One region of the Cupriavidus sp. FW305-46 genome, then DNA from elsewhere that is predicted to be linked to it. Evidence: predicted binding sites of a transcription regulator. Region 1 holds the regulator's gene; the other holds the start of a gene.
What was found. Region 1 encodes FNR, which switches genes on or off when oxygen is low (the NO sensors DNR and NnrR bind a similar motif). Its sites were predicted from a motif close to TTGATNNNNATCAA; they were not measured.
Positions count from the first base shown of each region.

Region 2: a site for FNR is predicted at 2,002-2,015, ahead of AC3WON_RS10625 (DUF3149 domain-containing protein). Genes of this name have one in related genera too.

Region 1 is NZ_JBYSZI010000031.1:34,243-39,748, reverse strand. It holds gene rluB (23S rRNA pseudouridine(2605) synthase RluB) at 1-124, opposite strand, end outside; gene scpB (SMC-Scp complex subunit ScpB) at 130-984, opposite strand; gene AC3WON_RS16560 (sulfite exporter TauE/SafE family protein) at 1,553-2,311, opposite strand; gene fnr (fumarate/nitrate reduction transcriptional regulator Fnr) at 2,390-3,115, shown strand; gene AC3WON_RS16550 (hypothetical protein) at 3,178-3,423, opposite strand; gene AC3WON_RS16545 (hypothetical protein) at 3,420-3,629, opposite strand; gene ccoG (cytochrome c oxidase accessory protein CcoG) at 3,658-5,130, opposite strand; gene ccoP (cytochrome-c oxidase, cbb3-type subunit III) at 5,180-5,506, opposite strand, start outside.
Region 2 is NZ_JBYSZI010000016.1:102,587-108,092, reverse strand. It holds gene AC3WON_RS10635 (MFS transporter) at 1-1,123, shown strand, start outside; gene upp (uracil phosphoribosyltransferase) at 1,325-1,975, shown strand; gene AC3WON_RS10625 (DUF3149 domain-containing protein) at 2,103-2,267, shown strand; gene AC3WON_RS10620 (helicase HerA-like C-terminal domain-containing protein) at 2,320-3,846, opposite strand; gene AC3WON_RS10615 (YebC/PmpR family DNA-binding transcriptional regulator) at 4,065-4,790, shown strand; gene purD (phosphoribosylamine--glycine ligase) at 4,875-5,506, shown strand, end outside.

The DNA of each region.
Region 1 (5,506 bases):
TGCGGCGGGGCGCGGCTTCGCTGCCCGATCCGGGTTCTGCGGCGCCGGTGTCGGCGGGTGCGCCCGCATTGCGGGTGTCTTGCTCAACGGAATCAGACAAGATATTCACTATCGGATGTTGCATGTTGTTCAGTTCGGCACGCGCTCGTCGTGCTCGCTCGGGTGCGGCGGGGTGCCGTTGTCCGGCAAATCGCCCCGCGCCCCGTCCGGATTGGGTGCGGCTGGTTCGGTGGAAGCGGCCTCGGCGGCATCGTCGGCTGCAGCTTGCAGCGGTTGCGCGTCAAAGCCATTGGCGCCTTGGTCGACCGGGCCGGTCGTCTCGGCTTCGTTTGCGACGGATGCTTCAGCCACATCCGCTGCGTGCGCGGCGGGGTCGGCAAAAGCCTCTTCGTCGGCGCTGGCCGCCTTGTTTGCAGCCAGGTCTTCAAAATTGATGGCCTGCTGTTCCAGCAGGGTTGCCTGCGCCTGCGCCTGGGCATCTTCCAGCGGCGGCAGCTCATCCAGCGTACGCAGGCCAAGATCGTCCAGGAACGCCTTGGTGGTCGCATACAGCGCCGGCCTGCCCGGCACGTCGCGGTGTCCGATCACCTCGATCCAGCTGCGGTCCTCAAGCTTCTTGATGACTTCCGTGCTGACCGTCACGCCGCGGATTTCCTCGATATCGCCGCGGGTCACCGGCTGCCGGTAGGCAATGATCGCCAGTGTTTCCATCACCGCGCGCGAATATTTTGGCGGCTTTTCAGGATTCAGCCGATCCAGGTATTCACGCATTTCCGGCCGGCTCTGGAAGCGCCAGCCGCTGGCCAGCGCCACCAGTTCCACGCCGCGCGGCCGCCAGTCCTGGCGCAGTTCATCAAGCAGCACGCGGATGGTGTCTGCGCCGACGTCGTCGTCAAACAGCCGCCGCAGATCATTGACGCGCAGCGGTTCCTGCGCGCAGATCAGCGCCGTCTCGAGGACGATCTTCGCCTCTTGGGTATTCATGTTGATGGTGTGCAGCCTGTCTTTGCACCTGCTCCCGGACGGATCCGGGGCACCGGAGATTTTGGATACAGCGGTGCGAAAGCCACCGCCATCTCATTGCGCAGCTAGCCGGATACCTGCTGCATCCAAGCCGTGCACTTCCCTATCTTTGCATCGAGTTGCCGGGCGTTCCGGCAGGAGATCGTTCGCATGCCGTTATGGGCCAGCCAGCGAACCTCTTGCGTAGCGCGTCCGCACATATCGGACGTCGCTGTCAGCGAACTGAAGGCCTCGGACGCAAGAAAAACGGGTATCGGGAGCAAGGCCGGCATCGCCAACACCGCAGTGCCAGCCGGACTTTTGAACCAGATCTTTTGAACCGGATGGACTTTGGGGACGGGACGGGCATCGAAAACCTTCCGCTTCCCCTGCCCTGAACTCGCCTTCTGGTATGAAGGCCGCCTGGCGCTGCTCGCCCGCTGCTTACCGCGGCTCACAAGACGCCGCGCGATACCGCAATGTTGGCGATTGTATGGCATTCCCGCCCCCGCCTGCAACCATCATCCGTTGCCCGCGCGGCGCCGGCGCCTCAGAACACCAGGCAGAATCCATGCTCGGCCAGCGAATGTGGCAACAGCACCGCTCGCGCAATGCCAAGGCCGCCGAACGCCATCACCGCCAGGCCGGCACCCAGGCGCACGCCGGGACGTCGCGACAGCGTACGCAAATAGCCCGACAGGCCGGAGAGCACCAGCAGGTTAGGCAGTGTGCCGAGCCCGAACACGCCCATCACGAGTGCGCCGGACGCCGCATTTCCCGCCAGCAGCGCCAGCGTGAGCGCCCCATAGACCATGCCGCACGGCACCAGTCCCCACGCCAGGCCCACGCCATATCGCCGCGCCAGGCCGCCGCGTGCGCGCACAAACGACGGCATGCCGCGTGCCACGCCAGCCAGCCGGCGCGCCACCGTTGCGCCGGCACGCGCCGCCAGCCGCTCCAGCCAGTCGACGGTAAAAGTGTTGCCGCGCAGCAACCGCCAGCCCGACCATAGCAGCATGACGCTGCCTGCGCCGAACAGCCAGCGCTGCACCGGCAGATAGTCCTGCTTCCACGCCGAAGCACCGACCGCGCCCAGCGCGGCCCCAAGCAGCATATAGGTCGAGATCCGGCCCAGGTGCATTATCAGCAACTCGCCCAGCCAGGCGGCACGGCTGGGCACAAGACTGATCGTGGCCGCCGCCCCGCGGCGTTGCTCCACGGCCAGCGCCACGCCGCCGCACATGGCAGCGCAGTGGACCCCGCCCAGCAAAGCCAGCAGAAAAACGCTGATCAGTACGCCAAATGTCAATTCTCACTCCCTACCACATCACATCGCACGGTAAAATGTCCTTATCGCGCCCTCGCTGCCATTTCTAGCAGGTTCCAATTGCTCACCTCCATTCCCATTACCGAGATGTCACCCCGCTGCTCCACCTGTGCGATGGGGCAGCTGTGCCTTCCGGTCGGCATGTCGCAGCAAGACCTTGCCAAGATGGACACGCTGGTTCAGGAACGCATCCGTGTGCACAAGGGTGAAACCCTGTATCGCATGGGCGATCCGCTCACCGCGGTCTATGCCGTGCGCTTTGGCACGCTCAAGACCCACGTCACCACTGAAGACGGCCGCTCGCAGATTACCGGCTTCCACCTGCCCGGCGAAATTGTCGGTCTCGACGGGCTGGGCGAGATGCAGCATGCCTCCGATGCCGCCGCGCTGGAGGACACCGAAGTCTGCGTGGTCCGCATGAGCGAGTTGCAATCGCTGTCGGCAGACCTGCCGTCGCTGCAGCAGCAGTTCCTGCGCCTGATGGGCAAGGAAATCACGCATGACCAACTGATGCTGGTCACGCTGGGCTCGATGCGCGCCGAGGAACGCCTTGCCGCCTTCCTGATCAACCTCTCTGAGCGCCTGTCGGCGCGCGGCTATTCGGCGTCCGAGTTCGTGATGCGCATGAGCCGCGAAGAGATCGGCAGCTACCTGGGCCTGAAGCTCGAAACCGTCAGCCGCCTGTTCTCTCGCTTTGCCGAAGCCGGCCTGATCCAGATTCGCCAGCGCCACGTCAAGCTCGTGGACATCGACGGCATCAAGCAACTCTACAGCCGCTCCTGCTAAGCGGCCAAGGCGCTGTCATGGCCGCATCCGGCCATGACAGCGCAGGCCTCACGGCAGCCCGCTTACTCCAGTTCGTCGGTATCGCTGAGCCGCGTCGGCATGGTGTAGAGCGTCAGTCCGCTGGACAACGCGCAGAACACCCAGGCCATCAGGAAGCCGATGGTGTAGACCGATTCGCGGGACGCTTCGATCGGCTGGCCGAAGAAGTTCAGGTCACCGGGATCCACCACCGAAAACACCGTCGCGGTCGCAAACCCAGCCATCAGGAACGCCGGCCAGAGTACCCACATCAGCCAGCGCAACCTCATGGCTGCCTCACAGCGGCAGCCTTGGGCGGCGCGGCGTCGACCTTCTCGACCACCAGGCCATGGCGCGTTGCACCCTGCACCGGCATGTCCGGATGCGTGGATGCCAGCCAGATTGTCACGCCGCACGCCACCATCGCCACCAGCGGGCCGCTCATCAACAGCCACGGCCACGGCTCCTTCCACCACGGATTGCCTTGCTGACTCATCTTGCCCCCTTCATCTTGACGACTAGCTTCACAAATCGCGCGGCACGATGAAACTGGTGGATTGCCGGATTTCGGCATGCCCCCGCTCCGTGCCTTCGCTCGTCACTGTCACGTTGATCTTGTGCGTGCCCTGCGCCGCGGCCTCGATCGGCACGCGGATCCGGATCGGCAGCAACCGGTTGGACGTCGGCGCCAGCGATTCGGCCTGCTTGTCGTATTCCACCGTCAGGTTCTTCAATTCGTCGCTGTCGGCGCGCACGCTGATCTGCATCGGCGCTTCGGTGGTGTTGATCAGCTGCAGGCGATAGACATTCTCGATCCAGCGGCCTTCCACTTCACGGCCGAGCGCACCACGGTCGCGGATGATGTCGACCTTCAGCGGCGTGCGCAGCGCGATCGAAGCCATGAACCCGGCCAGCAGTGCCACCCAGATCACGGAATAGATAACGACGCGCGGGCGCAGCAGGCGCTTGCGCGATGCCGCCGCGGACAAGCCCTTGCGCATCGCGTTTTCCGAGGTGTACCGGATCAGGCCGCGCGGATATGCCATCTTGTCCATGACCTGGTCGCAGGCGTCGATGCAGGCGCCGCAGCCGATGCACTCGTACTGCAGGCCGTCGCGGATATCGATGCCCGTCGGGCACACCTGCACGCAGATGCTGCAGTTGACGCAGTCGCCAAGCCCCGCCTTGTGGTGGTCGGTCTTGCGCGACCGGCTGCCGCGCGGCTCGCCGCGGCCGACGTCGTAGGTCACGACATAGGTATCGCGATCCACCATCACGCTCTGGAAGCGCGCATACGGGCACATGTACTTGCACACCTGCTCGCGCATGAAGCCCGCATTGCCCCAGGTGGCGAACGCGTAGAACAGCATCCAGAACGACTGCCACGGCCCCAGCGACAGGCTGAGCACCTCGCCGCCCAGTTCGCGGATCGGTGCGAAATAGCCGATGAAGGTAAAGCCGGTCCAGAGCGCAATCAGCACCCACAGGAAGTGCTTGGTCGCCTTGAGACGGAACTTGCGCAGGCTCCACGGATCGCCGTCGAGCCGGATGCGGGCGATGCGGTCGCCTTCGACCCGCCGCTCGATCCACATGAAGATCTCGGTGTAGACCGTCTGCGGACAGGCATAGCCGCAGAACAGCCGCCCCGCGATCGCCGTGAACAGGAACAGCGCCAGCGCCGAGATGACCAGCAGCACCGCCAGGTAGATGACGTCCTGCGGCCACAGCACCAGCCCGAAGATGTAGAACTTGCGCTCGCCAAGGTCAAACAGCACGGCCTGGCGGTCATTCCATTGGAGCCAGGGCGTGCCGTAGTAGATCAGCTGGGTCAGGATCACCAGCCAGACCCGCCAGCTGGAGAAGGCGCCCGTCACCGAGCGCGGGTAGATCTTGCGGCGGACCTCGTAGAGCGTTTCGTCAGAGGTCTCGCCCGGCGCAGCGGCCGACCGTTGCAGGTCGGCCGCCCGGGCCATTTCTTCGGTCCCGGGTGCGTTCATGGGCATGCTCTCCCGCGAGCTGCCAGCGCCCGCTCACATGAGTCGTCGGTCATTGCCCGGCTCCGCCCCCAGTGTTGGACAAACCCCAGACATAGGCCGTCAGCATCCGGATGCGTTCAGGCGTCAGGATCTCCTCATGCGCGGGCATGTGGTTGTTGTGGCCCTTCAGGATGGCGTCGACGATGCTGCCTTCCGAGCTGCCATACAGCCAGACGTTGTCCGCCAGGTTGGGCGCGCCGAGCGCCTGGTTGCCCTTGCCGCCGGCGCCGTGGCATGCCACGCAGGTCGTCTTGAAGGCGCCCTCGCCACGCGACGCACGGATCGGGTCCGACGACAGGCCCGACAGCGAGCGCACGTATTGCGCCACGTCGCCCGC
Region 2 (5,506 bases), on a different contig from region 1:
GATGTTCTTTGTCGGCATGCTGATCGGCGCTTTCGTGTTCGGCCGGCTGGCTGACAGGATCGGACGCCGGCCAGTGCTGATGATGGCGGTGGTCATCGACGCCATCTGCGGTGTCGCTTCAGCCTTTGCACCGGACTTCCAGTGGCTGCTGTTGCTGCGTTTCCTGACCGGCATCGGCGTTGGCGGCACGCTGCCGGTCGACTACACCATGATGGCCGAGTTCCTGCCCTCGGACCGGCGCGGTCGCTGGCTGGTCCTGCTGGAGTCGTTCTGGGCCGTCGGCACGATCCTGCTCGCCATTCTTGCGCTGATCGCCGTGTCGCGAGGCAATGATGCCTGGCGGCTGATCTTCCTCGTCACGGGCATCCCCGCCCTGGTCGGCGTGGTGTTCCGTTTCTTTGTTCCCGAGTCTCCGCTCTACCTGAATAAATCGGGACGCTCGGCCGAGGCGCGCGCGGTGCTGCAGCGTGTCGCCACCGCCAATCGCGTGTCCGTTGAAATCGGCAACCTGGAGCCGCAGCCGATGGAGCGCAAGTCGGTCTTTGCGCTGTTCGCGCGCGGATGCCGGCGCCGCACCATCTGCCTGCTTGCCGCCTGGGCGCTCATCTCGATCGCCTACTACGGCGTCTTCGTCTATCTGCCGGTCAAGCTGGCGGGCCAGGGCTTTGGCTTCATGCGCGGCCAGGTCTTCCTGATCGTGCTCGCGCTGGTGCAGCTTCCCGGGTTCGCGCTGGCCGCGCACGGCGTCGAGCGCTGGGGCCGCAAGCCGACCCTGATCGGCTTCCTGCTGCTCAGCGCGGCAGGCTGCATGCTCTACAGCCTGGGTACGTCCACCGCGCTTATCGTCGGCTCGACCCTGCTGATGAGCTTCTCGCTCCTCGGTACCTGGGGCGCCCTCTACGCCTTCACGCCCGAGGTGTACCCGACCGACCTGCGGGCCAGCGGGATGGGCACTGCGGGTGCGATGGCGCGCTTTGGCGGCCTGTTCGCGCCGTCCATCATTGCACCGATCATGGCCAGCCAGTTCACCCTCGCCCTTGCGCTGCTTTCGTCATTTCTTGCCGTGGCGGCAATCGCCATCTACATGGTGGATATCGAGTCGAAGAACCGCGCGCTCGACTAGCGCAAGGCGCCGCCGGACGCTCCCGGCAGTTCAGGGAGCCCGCCGGCGGCGCTGGCGTGGCGGGTCCCGAAAGCGAAGCCACGGGCAGGGCGGCCCGCTTCCATTACAATCCGGCTGCAACGGCGCGGCGCGCTGGTCGACCCGATCTCGCCGCCCGCTTCACCTGCTTGCCCCTATCCCGCCGAGCCCTCGCCGCCAGCCATGAAACAAGACCCGCGCTTTCCCAACCTGTTCATCCTCGACCACCCGCTGATCCAGCACAAGCTCTCGCACATGCGCGACAAGGAAACGTCGACGCGCACCTTCCGCGAACTGCTGCGCGAGATCACGCTGCTGATGGGCTATGAGATCACCCGCAACCTGCCGCTGACCACGCGCCGCATCGAGACGCCGCTGGTGGAGCTGGACGCGCCGGTGATCGCCGGCAAGAAGCTGACCATCGTGCCAGTGCTGCGCGCGGGCGTGGGCATGAGCGACGGCCTGGTCGAGCTGATCCCGTCGGCGCGCATCGGCCATATCGGCGTGTACCGCGACGAGCAGCACCGCCCGGTGGAATACCTGGTGCGCCTGCCCGACGTGGAGGACCGCAGCTTCATCCTGTGCGACCCGATGGTCGCCACGGGCTATTCGGCTGCGCATGCCGTGGATGTGCTCAAGCGGCGCGGCGTGAAGGACGAGGCCATCACCTTCGTTGCGCTGGTGGCGGCGCCCGAGGGCGTGGAGGTGTTCCAGAAGGCGCATCCGAACGTGCAGCTGTTCGTGGCCTCGCTCGACAGCCATCTCGACGAGCACGCCTACATCGTGCCGGGCCTGGGCGATGCGGGCGACCGCCTGTTCGGCACCAAGAACTGAGTGGCGCGCGGCGGGCTGGCTTGCGCTTGACCGGCCTCAATAGTCCGCGCCACAGGGCTCCCTACACTGGCGGCAGGCGCCGGCGAGACCTCGCCGGCGGCCATCGCCAAAGCAAAGGGAGCCAAGCATGGAAGCCTTCAAGATCCTGTTCAGTACCAGCACCGGCCTGATGAGCCTGGGCGTGATCGTCTTCATCATCGGCATGGGGTGGTTCTTCGCGCGGATGTTCGCGCGCAAGATGCGCGAGGATGCGGCAGCGGCCAAGGCGCAGCAACAAGCGCAGCGCCGCTAAGGAAAAGGGCCGCTTCGCGCGGCCCTTTCCGTCATTGCGTCAGTCCGGGTCTTTACTTCTTCTTGCCCAGCAGGCTCCCCAGCACGCCGCGGATCAGCTCGCGCCCGACCTGCGAGCCCACCGTGCGCGCGGCCGACTTGGCCATCGACTCCAGGATCGAATCGCCGCGGCCGGTCTTGCCGGTGCCCTTGGTCAGCGTGCCGAAGATGTCGCCGGCCGTGCCGAGCCAGCCGCTGTCCTGCTCGCCCGCTGGCTGCCCCGCCGGCGCGCCGCCAGCGCCCTTGCCGTTGCCATTGCCGACCGTCGCCACGCTGCCGCGCAGCTTTTCATAGGCGGATTCGCGATCCACGGTCTTCTCGTAGGTGCCCGCCACCAGCGAACTTGCAATCAGCTGCCTGCGCTCTTCCTCCGTCGCCGGGCCGATGCGGCTGCCCGGTGCCAGCACCCAGGCGCGCTCGGTCACGCAGGGCGTGCCCTTGGCGTCAAGGAACGACACCAGGGCCTCGCCCACGCCCAGTTCGCTGATCGCGGTTTCCAGGTCCAGCTTGGGGTTGGCGCGCATGGTGGTGGCCGCCACCTTGACCGCCTTCTGGTCGCGCGGGGTAAAGGCGCGCAGCGCATGCTGCACGCGGTTGCCCAGCTGGCCCAGCACGGTGTCGGGGATGTCGATCGGGTTCTGCGTGACGAAGTACACGCCCACGCCCTTGGAACGCACCAGCCGCACCACCTGCTCGATCTTGTCGAGCAGCGCCTTGGGCGCATCGTTGAACAGCAGGTGGGCCTCGTCGAAGAAGAACACCAGCTTGGGCTTGTCCAGGTCGCCGGCCTCGGGCAGCTTCTCGAACAGCTCGGACAGCATCCACAGCAAGAAGGTCGCGTACAGCCGCGGCGCGTTCATCAGCTTGTCGGCGGCCAGGATATTGACCACGCCCTGGCCCTTCTCGGTCTGGATGAAGTCTTCCAGGTTCAGCATCGGCTCGCCGAAGAAGACGTCCCCGCCCTGCGATTCCAGCGCGATCAGCCCGCGCTGGATGGCGCCGACCGAGGCGGCCGAGATATTGCCGTACTCGGTGGTGAACTGGCCGGCGTTGTCGCCGACGTACTGCAGCATGGCGCGCAGGTCCTTGGCGTCGAGCAGCAGCAGGCCATTGGCGTCGGCAATGCGGAACACCAGGTTCAGCACGCCCTGCTGGGTGTCGTTCAACTCCAGCATGCGCGACAGCAGCAGCGGGCCCATGTGCGAGACCGTGGCGCGCACCGGGTGGCCCTTCTCGCCGAACACGTCCCACAGCGTGGTCGGGCACGCGCCCCATGCCGGCTCCGGCAGGTTCAGGTCGGCCAGGCGCTGTTTTAGCTTGTCGGACGGCTGGCCGGCCTGCGAAATGCCGGTCAAGTCACCTTTGACGTCCGCCATGAAGACCGGCACGCCCAGTCGCGAGAAGCCCTGCGCCAGGGTCTGCAGCGTGACGGTCTTGCCGGTGCCGGTGGCGCCGGTGATCAGCCCGTGCCGGTTGCCCATCTGCGGCAGCAGCACCAGTTCATGTTCGGCGTTCTTGGCGATGAGGATGGGGTCGGCCATGATGTTCCTGGGGTTTTGAGGTCTGGCACCGCGGGACTCGCCACGGCAGCGGCGCGGGCAGGCCCGCGTGATAAAATCCTGGGCTGATTATAGCCAGCCGCCAGGCATATCCGTCACCTGGCGCGCGCTGTCCGAGGGCTTTGCCACCCGGCCACGGCGCGCATGGCAACCCCGCACAACATCACCGCAGATCACCGCATTCCGCTTCGGAGAGAATCATGGCCGGTCACTCGAAATGGGCCAATATCAAACACAAGAAGGCCGCCGCTGACGCCAAGCGCGGCAAGATCTGGACCCGCCTGATCAAGGAAATCACCGTTGCCGCCAAGCTCGGCGGCGGCGATGTCGACTCCAACCCGCGCCTGCGCCTGTCGATCGACAAGGCCATGGACGCGAACATGCCCAAGGACAACATCCAGCGCGCGATCCAGCGCGGCGTGGGCGGCATGGAAGGCGCCAACTACGAAGAAATCCGCTACGAGGGCTACGGCCTGGCCGGCGCGGCCATCATCGTCGACTGCCTGACCGACAACCGCACCCGCACCGTGGCCGAAGTGCGCCATGCGTTCTCCAAGCACGGCGGCAACATGGGCACCGAAGGTTCGGTGGCGTTCATGTTCACCCACTGCGGCCAGTTCCTGTATGCCCCCGGCACGCCGGAAGACAAGCTGATGGAAGCCGCGCTCGAAGCCGGCGCCGACGACGTCGTCACCAACGACGACGGTTCGATCGAAGTCACCTGCCCGCCCAACGATTTCTCGGCGGTCAAGGCCGCACTGGAAGCCGCCGGCTTCAAGGCGGAAGTGGCCGACGTGGTGATGAAGCCGCAGAACGAAGTCAGCTTTGCCGGCGACGACGCGGCCAAGATGCAGAAACTGCTCGACGCCCTGGAAAACCTGGACGACGTGCAGGAAGTCTTCACCAATGCGGTGATCGAAGACTAAGCTGCAACAAGCCCCCATCGGCGGCGCCCCGGACACAGCCCAGGCCGCCGCCTTTTAGTATGTGTTTCTTTTCTGGCAGTGATCATGAAAGTATTGGTTGTCGGCTCGGGTGGACGTGAACACGCGCTGGCCTGGAAATTGGCCCAGTCCCCCAAGGTGCAGGTGGTGTACGTGGCGCCGGGCAACGGCGGGACCGCGCTCGACAAGCGCCTGCAGAATGTTCCGCTGACCGACCCCGAGGTCATCGCCGCCTTTGCCGAGCGCGAGGGCGTGGCCTTCACCGTGGTCGGCCCCGAGGCCCCGCTGGCCGCCGGCATTGTCGATATCTTCCGCGCCAAGGGCCTGCGCATCTTCGGGCCGACCCAGGCTGCCGCGCAGCTGGAATCGTCCAAGGACTTCGCCAAGGCGTTCATGGAGCGCCACGGCATCCCGACCGCCGCTTACCAGACCTTCTCCGACGCCACCCAGGCGCACGCCTACATCGACGCCCAGGGCGCTCCGATCGTGATCAAGGCCGACGGCCTGGCCGCGGGCAAGGGCGTGGTGGTGGCGATGTCGCTGGAAGAAGCGCACACCGCGGTCGACATGATGCTGGCCGACAACAAGCTCGGCGACGCCGGCGCGCGCGTGGTGATCGAAGAGTTCCTGGACGGCGAGGAAGCCAGCTTTATCGTGCTGGTCGACGGCAAGAACGTGCTGGCGCTGGCCACCAGCCA